Regions from separate parts of the Roseateles albus genome, predicted to be linked through region 1. Evidence: predicted binding sites of a transcription regulator. Region 1 holds the regulator's gene; the other holds the start of a gene.
The links. The regulator HrcA, encoded in region 1, represses chaperone genes, less so after heat shock. The targets are predictions, from matches to a motif close to TTAGCACTCNNNNNNNNNGAGTGCTAA.
Positions count from the first base shown of each region.

Region 2: a site for HrcA is predicted at 3,218-3,244, ahead of groES (co-chaperone GroES). Genes of this name have one in related genera too.

Region 1 is NZ_JAQQXT010000004.1:332,078-337,837, forward strand. It holds gene recN (DNA repair protein RecN) at 1-1,458, opposite strand, end outside; gene PRZ03_RS09035 (NAD kinase) at 1,493-2,368, opposite strand; gene hrcA (heat-inducible transcriptional repressor HrcA) at 2,451-3,470, shown strand; gene PRZ03_RS09045 (hypothetical protein) at 4,299-5,018, opposite strand; gene PRZ03_RS09050 (PEP-CTERM sorting domain-containing protein) at 5,743-5,760, shown strand, end outside.
Region 2 is NZ_JAQQXT010000005.1:143,166-148,925, forward strand. It holds gene PRZ03_RS10060 (DUF1631 family protein) at 1-771, opposite strand, end outside; gene groL (chaperonin GroEL) at 979-2,631, opposite strand; gene groES (co-chaperone GroES) at 2,813-3,103, opposite strand; gene PRZ03_RS10075 (two-component regulator propeller domain-containing protein) at 3,439-5,760, shown strand, end outside.

The DNA.
Region 1 (5,760 bases):
GGTCACGGCCAGTACTTGGCGCTCGCGCCCTAACTGCTTCATCAGGCGGCCGACGATTTCGGCCACAGCGCCGCCGACACCGGCGTCGATTTCATCAAAAATCAAGGTGCCCACACCTCCGCTGTCTTGCTGGCAGGTGGTGACGGCAATGGCCAGCGCGATGCGCGACAACTCGCCGCCGGAGGCCACCTTGGCCAAGGGTCGAGGCGTGCTGCCGGCGTGCCCGGCGACCAAAAACTCGGCCGATTCCAGGCCAAAGCTTTGTGGCTGCTCTTGCTTCAGCAGGCTGACCTCGAACAGGCCGCCACTCATGCCCAGCTGCTGCATCGCCTGCGTGATGGCGGCGGCCAGTTTGGGCGCGGCATTGGCGCGCTCGCGGCTGACGCGCTGGGCTTCTTGCTCGAACATGCTGCGCGCAGCAGCCAAGGCGGCGTTCAGCGCGGCCAGATCGGTGGCGGCGTCAAGTGCTTGCAATTCGCTCTGCCATTGGCTCAGCAAGTGCGCCAGTTCAGCGGGAGGGCGGCGGTAGCGGCGGGCCAAGGTCAGCCAGGCGGAAATGCGCTCGTCCAGCTCCTGCATGCGGGCGGGCTCCAACTCGGTGCCGTGCATATAGGCGCTTAGCGTATGGCCTGCGTCTTGCAGCTGCGCTTGCGCCCCGCGCAAGGCTTCGACGGCCGGCAGCAGTCGGGCGTCATAGTCCAAGACCTTCTCAAGCAGGGTCAGGGCACCGTCGGTCTGCGATTCGGCGCTAGGCTCGGCTTCAGTCAGTGCATCCAAGGCGCCGCGCACCGCGTCCAGCAGCGAAGCGGCATGGGCCAGGCGTTGATGTTCGGTGTTGAGGGCATCCCATTCATCCAGGCCGGGCGACAGCCTGGCGACTTCGCCGATTTGCCAGGCCAGCCGTTCCCGCTCACGTAACAAGTCAGTCTGGCGAGTCTCGGCGGCGGCCAAATTGTCGCTGGCCTGCTTCCAGGCGCCGTAGGCCCGACCCAAGGCCGAAGTATCCAGACCGGCATAGTTGTCCAGCAGTGCCCGCACGGCCGGCGCGCGGGTCAGGCCTTGCCAAGCGTGCTGGCCGTGGATGTCCAGCAGGCTGTCGGCCAGTTCGCGCAACTGGGACACGGTGGCCGAACTGCCATTGATCCAGGCGCGGCTCTTGCCCTGTGAGTCGATCACGCGGCGCAGCAGCAATGTGCCGCCGCCGTCCTCAAAGCCGGCTTCTTCTAGCCAGTCGTTCAGATGGGCGGGGCGGTCAAATTCAGCCGAAATCTCGGCCCGCGCCGCGCCTTCACGCACCACGCCGGCGTCACCCCGGCTACCCAGCGCCAGTTGCAGCGCATCGACCAGGATCGATTTGCCGGCGCCAGTCTCACCGGTCAACACCGAAAATCCGGCAGCGAAGTCCAGCTCCAGCTCGGGCACGATGACAAAGTCGCGCAGGTTCAGGCGGCGCAGCATTAACGAGCCCCCGATCGCATTGCAAAGGAGTTCATCAACTCACTCCCTCATACCAGCGCAGCTTTCTGCGCAAGGTGGCGTAATAGCTCCAGCCCTTGGGATGCAAGAAGCAAACCTTGTGGGCCGAGCGGCGCACGCTGATGCGGTCACCATGCAGCAAGCTGGCCAGGCTTTGCATATCGAAATTGACGCTGGCGTCGCGGCCGGCAACGATCTCCAGCGTCACATCGCCGGTGTCCGGCAAGACGATGGGGCGGTTGGACAGCGTGTGCGAAGCAATCGGCACCAGCAGCCAGCCGGCGATGCTGGGATGCAGAATTGGCCCGCCGGCCGACAGCGAATAGGCGGTAGAGCCGGTCGGCGAAGCAACGATCACCCCGTCGGCCCGCATATTGGCAACGAACTCGTCGCCAACATCGATGCGCAACTCCACCATGCTGGCCGTAGCACCCCGGCTCACCACCACATCGTTGAGAGCCAGTCCTTCAAAAATGCTGCGCTCGTCGCGCCAGACTTCGCCTTCGAGCATATTGCGATGCTCCATCTCGTAGTCGCCGGCCAAGATGGGTGGGAGCGCTTCGCGAAAGCGCTCCATCGAGATGTCGGTGATGAAGCCCAGCCGCCCTTGGTTGATGCCCACCAGCGGCACGCCAAAGCGGGCCATCTCGCGCGCGAAACCCAGCATCGTGCCGTCGCCGCCGACGACGATGGCCAGGTCACATTGCGCGCCCAACTGCTCATTCGACAGCGCGTCGTAATTGGTCATGCCGGTGTTCAGGGCGGTCTCTTGTTGAAGAGAAACGTCGAGGCCTTGCCGAGTGACGAACTCGGCAATCTCCTCAAGAATCGGGCGTATGCCCAGGGCCTGATGCTTGCCCACAATTGCCACATGCTGGAAACGTTTGGCCATAGCGCGGAATTACACCACAGCACTATGACGTTACGGGGAAGCCCGCGTACTGGCCATGCAGCAGGAACCTACAATGCAAAGCATGCTTGACGAGCGATCCAAATCACTGCTGAAAACTCTGGTCGAGCGCTATATCGCCGACGGCCAGCCCATAGGCTCCCGCACGCTCTCCAAGGCCTCCGGTCTGGAGCTGAGCCCTGCCACCATCCGCAATGTGATGGCGGATCTGGAGGAGCTCGGCCTCATCGCCAGCCCCCACACCAGTGCCGGGCGCATCCCGACCGCACGCGGCTACCGCTTGTTTGTCGACACCATGCTGACGGCGCAGCCGGCCCTGCTGGGTGCCGATGCCAAACCCATAGACACGCAGCTGCAGCCCGACCAGCCCCAGCGCGTCATCGCCAGCGCGGCCCATCTGCTGTCCAGCCTGTCCAACTTTGTCGGCGTGGTGACGGCGCCGCGCAAGCCCGGTGTTTTCCACCACATCGAGTTTTTGCGTCTGGGCGATAGGCGCGTCTTGGTCATCATGGTGTCGCCCGACGGTGATGTTCAGAACCGTGTCATCTTCACCGCCCAAGACCTCAGCCAAACCGAGTTGGCCGAAGCCAGCAATCGCCTCAACGCCCATTACGCGGGCCTGAGCCTGGAGGCGGTGCGCGAGCGCTTGAAGAACGAGGTTGACGAGTTGCGCGGTGAAATCGCCAGCTTGATGAGCGCGGCCGTGCAAGCGGGCACCGAGGCCATGGCCGATGAGGAAGAGCGGGTGGTCATCTCCGGCGAGCGCAACCTGCTCACCGTGCAAGATTTTGGTAACGATATGGGCAGCCTGCGGCGCTTGTTTGATGTGTTTGAGCAAAAGACACAGCTGATGCGCTTGTTGGACGTGTCCAGCCGCGCCGAGGGTGTGCGCATCTATATTGGTGGCGAGAGTCAGGTTGTGCCTTTCGAGGAGCTGTCCATCGTTTCGGCGCCCTACGAGGTGAATGGCCAGGTCGTCGGCACCTTGGGCGTCATCGGGCCGACGCGCATGGCCTATGACCGGATGATTCAGATCGTTGACATTACTTCCAGAATGATCAGCCAAGCGCTGTCGCAGAAGTAGCCGGCGCGCGGCGTTAAAGCGCTCCTATACAATCGCGCGCTTCCGCTGTAGCGGTGGAAGCGAAGAAACCCCCAGGGGGCCGTTAGCTCAGTTGGTTAGAGCAGAGGACTCATAATCATCTCTACTAACAAACTGTGATGCTGCTGAATGTAGTGTTCATCGTTGTTTCAGGGCGGTATTGGTTGGAAAACGATTTTTGCTTTCCACCTACTTTCCACTTTTTAATGCGCCAGATTAGGTGCAAAGGGGCGGAAAGACCAAATGGGGTACAATCTCAGGCTGTGAAAAGTGGGCCGTTAGCTCAGCTGGTCAGAGCAGAGGACTCATAGCGAAAGTTGTGACCATGGTAGGTAACTACCATTGGAAAACCGGGTGAACTCAGGGAAACCTAAAGCGCGAAAGTGCCACGGCAATCCTGAGCCAAGCTGAGGCTACAGCCTCAGAAGGTGCAGAGACTAGCGGAGGGGTAGAGTCCCCTTAATAACCGCCTCGAGCGCCCGGCACCCCACCGCATTTTGCGAGGGTGATGAGATAGTCCAACCGTGAGGGAAACCTTGCGATAGTTGAATCCTTTGGTCCGCGGTTCAAGTCCGCGACGGCCTACCACTTTCACTAGACATACAGAGAAGATTCCCCTTCCCTAAGCCCCCGGCGCCTCCTGCGCGCGGACAGGCAAGCTGGGGATTTCTCTTTTTGTAGCGAGCCCGCAGTCTTTCAAGTACTGTGGAGTTGATTCGCCCAAAAAAAATGTCCCGCCGACATCACGCCAGCGGGACAGAAATCATTCAATCATTCGAGGCCCGGCGCCACTTGCCTTTCCTCTTGACATCAACATCCAGCCCCCTCGTTCTGACCCCCAGCCTCACCTGGGTCCGCTTCATCGAACATTGGTGGCAACAGCAACGCCAGGCACACATTTGATGCCAATGGCAACCCTTCAATTGGCTTCGAGCTCAGCTCTTCAAATTGCCTTGACGCGTAAGCGACTGCCTCATTCATGAAGTCATTGATTTCAACTTTGGAAGGCATGTCGCTCCAGTCCTCAGCTCGAACGTCACCCTCTTTGATTTCAACAATCAAAGTGATGTCGTCGTCGAAGTCCTTGCAGGTTAGATTGAGCCTGAGCTGGGCACCTGCCTGCACATCTTCTAAGATTGTCCGCATGGTTTTGCCAACAAGCGGAATGGTTAGCCGATGCTGCCAATCGTTGCCCACATCGTGAGCGAGACACAAATAAGCGCGGCCAGATGCTTGGCGGTCAATGAACACAGTGCCAAAAGTCTCGGTTTCAACATATCCCGCCTCCGCCCACATTTGAGTGGGGATGTTTGCAAATATCGACCAACACGCTCTCTGCGGTTGCTCCATGCCGCGACGCCGGGTTGGCGTCTCGATGTCCGCTTCACGAACTATGTACGCGAGTTGAAAACGAGTCTGCCCTTTGACGATTGATGCCGGGACCAAATTCCCACTTTGAAAACTACTCCACTCGCTCATTGCCTGGAGTCCTCTTGCCTGTGCTTTTGTCAGCTTGCCCATTGATTTCATACGTGTCCTCTTTGTCGCGCCAACATTGACGCGTTCAACGTGTAGTGACTGGGGTCAAAGTCAGTGGGCGGACGGGCGCGCAGCGGGCCTCATCGGCGTATTTCGACGCCAGTGGCGGGGGAGTGCTTGTGCGGCAAATTCGCAGGCTACTGCTGGCTGAATTAAGGCGCTTTTGTGCTCAAGGGGCAGTAAAGGGCGAAGCTAGCCGGATAGGTGCGCCGCCTTGATGTGAATTCCGTCTGAGGACTTGAATTCGCGGTGAGCTTTTGCGTTGGTGGACAGTGCCACGGCGAATACGCGAAGGGCCTGTTTGGTCCTTTCCTGCCTTGGAATGCATCTACACGTCCTGTGCGTATTCCGCTCAACTTGGCCAGCTGTTCCGATTTAAATCAGCTCGGCATTGCGATGTAGCCATGCAAAACGAAAGTCCGTGCTGGCTGTTTGATTTATGCGGATATATATGGACCTTTGTGCCCTTCGAAGTCATACAGGCCTCGGCGCGCGCAGGGCAAAAGTCAGGGACCGCCACGCTTTCCAAGCTAAATCAGACGGCGGCCTTATAGATAGTGTGAGCTTAGGTTCTTTGCGCCTACCCCCCCCATGTAGTAGGGGTAACTGATGCGTTATGTCGAACCTACACTCTTGACGCCCCGTCGCATGGTTGACCTGTTGAGGAACAAGTGATTGGGTTTAAAAATTTGTATCCATACACAGGGAACAGACAATGCGGAACTTGATAATG
Region 2 (5,760 bases), on a different contig from region 1:
ATCGGGGCTTTGATCGGCCTTGAAGACCGGCGCCACCGTGCTGTCCGCCCCATTCCTGGGCGCACGGCTGTTGTGTTCTTGGACGCGGCGGGCCAGGCCGTCCAAGGTGGCAGGCTCGGTATTGCGGCGCCCTTGCGCCATGCGCTGGGCAATGTCGTAGTCCTGTGCCCGCGCGGCATGGCTGGACACCATATGGCTGACGTCGGCGGCCCGCAGCTTGGCGCATAGCGCCGCATAAATGCGGTGCAAGCCTAGCGCCAGCGGCGTGGCGGCGACACGCATCAGCTCATAGCGTTGCTGCGGCTCCAACTCGATGCTCGACAGGGCGACCAACAAGGCCTGCGCAAAAAGGGCGACGCGCACCGGGTTTTCGTTTTTGCGGGCCCGCGCCGTGCCACGCAAGGCAGCGAAGAAATTGCTGAGTTGGTGCAACTCTGGGCCGCTGCGATCCTCGGCGGCCTGAATGACATGGGCAACGGCGACATCCTGCAAAGCCTGACGCTCGTCGACCAGGCTGAGTGCATCCAGGTTGGCCGAGCGGCGCTGCAAGGGGTCTTCGCCCCGCTCGGCGGCCTGCAGCAAGGGCAGTAAAGCGTCGACGAAATCGGTGGCGAAACGGCCGCGCATGCGGCGCCAGCCTTCAAGCAAATGGAAATGCTTGGCCCTGGCGTCCAACTCGCTTTGGATGGCGGCCTGCAAATCGCGGCTCAGCGGCGGCGTTTCGAGCCGTACTTCGTTCAGCAAAGAGGAGAGGGATAGGGCAGAGGACATGGATTGACGTGGACCCCACAGGGTTGACTAGAGATGGGGCCGAGCAAATCCTGGGCCTCAGCCGGCAATTATCAGTCGCAGGCGCAGAGTGCTGCCGCTTGCGGTGGGTACTATTCAACGCATTCGCGATAAACGAAAAAGGGGCCGCATTGCTGCGGCCCCTTTTGGCTTGCTGAGCTCAAAGCCTTGCGGCTTTGAAGGCAGGCATTACATGCCCATATCGCCCATGCCGCCCATACCGCCCATGCCGCCGCCCATGCCGCCGCCGGCAGGTGCTTCGTCCTTCGGTGTTTCAGCGATCATGCACTCGGTCGTCAGCATCAGCGAAGCGACCGAAGCGGCGTTCTGCAATGCAGTACGTGTCACCTTGGTTGGGTCCAGGATACCCATTTCGATCATGTCGCCATAGCTGTCATTGGCAGCGTTGAAGCCGTAGTTGCCCGAACCGGCCAACACTGCATTCACGACAACGCTGGCTTCGCCACCGGCGTTGTAAACGATCTCGCGCAGAGGCGCTTCGATCGCCTTCAACACCAGCTTGATACCGGCGTCTTGGTCGGCGTTGGCGCCAACAATGGTGCCAGCAGCTTGCTTGGCGCGCAGCAGAGCCACGCCGCCACCGGCCACGATGCCTTCTTCTACAGCAGCGCGCGTGGCGTGCAGGGCGTCTTCAACGCGGGCCTTCTTTTCCTTCATTTCGACTTCGGTGGCAGCGCCAACCTTGATCAGTGCAACACCGCCGGCCAGCTTGGCCACGCGCTCTTGCAGCTTTTCACGGTCGTAGTCGCTGGTCGCTTCTTCGATCTGGATACGCACTTGCTTGACACGTGCTTCGATGTCGCTAGCTGCGCCCAGGCCGTCGATGATGGTGGTGTTTTCCTTGCCCACTTCGACGCGCTTGGCTTGGCCCAGATCGGCCAAAGTGACCTTCTCCAGTGTCAGGCCGACTTCTTCGGCGATGACCTTGCCGCCGGTCAGGATGGCGATGTCTTCCAGCATGGCCTTGCGGCGATCGCCAAAACCTGGAGCCTTGACGGCCACAACCTTCAGGATGCCGCGGATGGTGTTGACCACCAGCGTTGCCAGCGCTTCGCCTTCGACGTCTTCTGCAATGATCAGCAGTGGACGGCCCGACTTGGCGACTTGCTCCAATGTCGGCAGCAGGTCACGGATGTTGGAGATCTTCTTGTCGTACAGCAGCACGAAAGGGTTGTCCAACAGAGCGGCTTGCTTCTCTGGGTTGTTGATGAAGTAAGGGCTCAGGTAGCCGCGGTCGAATTGCATGCCTTCGACGACGTCCAACTCGTTGTCCAGCGACTTGCCGTCTTCGACGGTGATGACGCCTTCCTTGCCGACCTTGTCCATCGCGTCGGCGATGATCTTGCCGATCGACTCGTCGCTATTGGCCGAGATCGAACCAACTTGCGCGATTTCCTTGGAAGTCGTGGTGGCCTTCGAAGCCTTCTTCAGCTCGGCGACCAGGGCAGTCACTGCCTTGTCGATGCCGCGCTTCAGATCCATCGGGTTCATGCCGGCGGCCACATACTTCATGCCTTCGCGCACGATGGCTTGTGCCAGCACGGTAGCAGTCGTGGTGCCGTCACCGGCGTTGTCGGAGGTCTTGGAAGCAACTTCCTTGACCATCTGCGCGCCCATGTTCTGCAGCTTGTCTTTCAGTTCCACTTCCTTGGCCACGGACACACCGTCCTTGGTCACGGTAGGGGCGCCGTACGAGCGCTCCAGCACCACATTGCGGCCCTTAGGACCCAGGGTCACCTTGACCGCATTGGCCAAGATGTTCACGCCTTCAACCATGCGTGCGCGGGCTTCGCCGCCGAAAACTACGTCTTTTGCTGCCATGAAAATATCTCCAAATCTTGAATAAGGACCACGCTTTTGCTTGCCAAATCAATTGTTGGGAAGAAAAGCGTAGCGGGCGGCGTGCTGGCTAAGCGGCCGAAGCGCAGGAACCGGAGGGTACTTCCTGTACGTGAGGATTCCGAGCATTCGCCCAATGACGCCAGCGCGTCGCGGAGTAGCTTTACTTCTCGACCACAGCGAAGAGGTCTTCTTCGCGCATGACCAGGAGCTCGTTGCCGTCAATCTTGACGGTCTGGCCGCTGTACTTGCCGAACAAAACGCGGTCACCGACCTTGACGTTCAGGGCGATCAGGTCGCCACGGTCGTTGCGTTTGCCGTTACCGACGGCCAGCACTTCGCCTTGATCGGGCTTTTCGGCCGCTGCGTCAGGGATGAAGATGCCCGAGGCAGTCTTGGTTTCTTGCTCGAGACGTTTAACGATCACACGATCGTGCAGAGGACGCAAATTCATCACTTCTCCTAGAGAGTTTCGACACTTTGAGTCGAGGCGCTCGGCTGAGCCGGCTACCCCGATGGGGACAATTCGAGATTCGCGCAGACCGGCTGGGCCGGATCTGCTGAATCGTTAGCACTCGCTTGAGTTGAGTGCTAGCAATCGAATTATATGGGCGAGTGCCAAGCTTTCAAGCCCCACCCATCGACTGTCTTCTGGTCTTTTGTGAATGGGTGTCACTGCGTGGCCCTGATTGACAAGGTATCGGTAGAGCCCCGAACTGCATCCCGGCGAACCTGGGTTTATGCTTGTGAAAACAATCTGGGAGGCGGACTTTGGCTCTATTTGAGCGAATGTTGAAACGATTGGGGCTACGGCCGCCGCTGCGCATGCTGTGTAAGCTAGTTTGCGGGCTTGCACTGCTCGGTTTGGGTGTCATGCCGCCGGCCTCGGCCAACTCGCTTCACAGCCTGCGCTTTTCGCAACTGGGGGTGGACGACGGCCTGCCCGGCGGCGCCGTTCTCAGCATGGTGCAAGACAGCCAGGGCCTGGTCTGGCTGGGCACCACGGCGGGCTTGGCGCGCTATGACGGGCGCCGCATCAAGGCTTTTTATGCGCGCCAGGATCAGCCCGCCACGCTCAGCCATTCCTTGATCGACGCCTTGCTGGAGGACGAACAGGGGCAGCTCTGGATCGGCACCCGCGCCGGTTTGGACCGCATGGATCTGGCGAGCGAGAAGATTCAGCGCCAGCCCATGCCCGAGGGCATGGGCTTGGCGGAACGTCGCATCCTGGCCTTGGCGCCCGCTGCGCCCGGGCGCTTGTGGGTGGCCAGCACGGGCGGCCTGCTCTTGTTCGACAAGGCGAGCCGGCGTTTTGTGCCCTGGCAGGCCGGATCGGTGGGCCAATCACCGGACAAATCACCCGACAAAGCACCCGACAAGACAGCGGCCCGCGCCTTGCTGGCCGATGGCCAGGGTGGCGTCTGGCTGAGCCGTGGCCACCAAGTGTTGCACCTGGATTCAAGCGGCCAGGTGCTGCGCCAATTCAGCACCTTGGACGGGCTGTCGGCTTCTTCCTACAGGCCGGAGGACCTGATGGTCAACCGCTTGGCGCTGGATGGTCAGGCTCGTTTATGGGTCGGCATGGCCGGGGGACTGCAGACTTGGCGCGTTCCGGGCGACGGCACATCGCCACGTCCCGATGACTTGGCGCAGAAATTGCAGCTGCCCCGTGAACGCGTCTTTGCTCTGCTGCTGGACCGGGACCGCGCGATGTGGGTCGGCCAGGGCAGTCGGCCTGCCTTGCATCGTTGGCGCGAGGGGACGGCGCAGCTCGAGAGCTTTCAGCACCTGCCGGCGGTGGAAAGCAGTTTGGCTGCGGACTCGGTCGGCGCGCTGATGCAAGACCGCAGCGGCATTTTGTGGGTCGGCACGCTCATGTCCGGGGTCAGTTTGGCGGACTTTGGCGGGCGGCGGTTTGCGGCCTATCTGAGCCTGCCCGGTGACCCCTTGAGCTTGTCCAACGATGTGGTGATGGCGACCGCCTTTGACGGCGCCGAGCATCTGTGGGTGGGCACCTATGGTGGTGGGCTCAATCGCTTGCATCTGCCCAGCGGGGCGACTCAGCGCATTGCGCCCGAGGCGATGCCGTTAACGCATATCAAGGCCTTGTTGCGCGAGCCGGATGGGCGACTGTGGGTCGGTGGTGAGCGCGGTTTGCAGCTGTTTGATCCCAAAACTCAGCGCAGCCGCACGGTCGAGCTGCATCAGAGTACGTCTGCGGGTGCCTCGATCAGCTCGCTGTTGAAGCTGGCAAACGGCGAGGTCTGGGCGGGCAGCTCCAACGGGCTTTATCGCATCAATGCCAAGGGCCAAGTGCAGAGTTTTCAGGCCGATGCAGGCCGGGCCGGAGCATTGAATCACGCCATCGTTGATGCCTTGATGCAAGACCGCGATGGGCGGCTTTGGATAGGCACCAAGGGCGGCCTGCATCTATGGGATCCGCTCACCGAGACGTTTTTGCGTCCGGTGCAGGGCAATGCCGACCTGCCCAATCCGGCGGCGCTGCAGGTCTATGGGCTGCGCCAGGACGCGGGCGGACGCATCTGGTTGATCAGCGAGCTGGGTCTGTTTGAGCTGCTGCCCAAGTCGCGCACGCCGGGCGCCGAGAGCTGGCAGCTGAAATCCTTCGCGGACGTGCCGGGCATGCCCAGCGGTGCCTTCGAGTCGATTCAAGACGCGCAATTTGGCAGTATTTGGATGGGCAGTGAACATGGGCTGACCGAATTCCAGCCCGAGCAGGGCTGGGCGCGGTTTTATCCCAGCGCCAGCCATTTCGGCGGCGGTTTCAACTTTGGCGCCAGCGCCCGCGCCGTTGACGGAACGCTTTACTTCGGCGGCAAGGGCTTGCAACGCTTCCGGCCCGAGGCCTTGCGTGACAATGGCCACGCGCCTCAGGTCGTGCTCAGCGATCTGCGTGTTTTCAATCAATCACTGGCCCCCGAGGCAGCGCCGGCGCCGGCCAGTGCGGGGCTTTATGGTGCCAGCGGCCCGCCCTTGAGTCTGGCCGATCTGGGCGTTACCGGGCCGCTGCACCGGGCCAACAAGGTGCAGCTGAGCCCCCGCGAGGCCATGGTCAGCTTCGAGTTGTCAGCGCTTCATTTCGACAAGAGT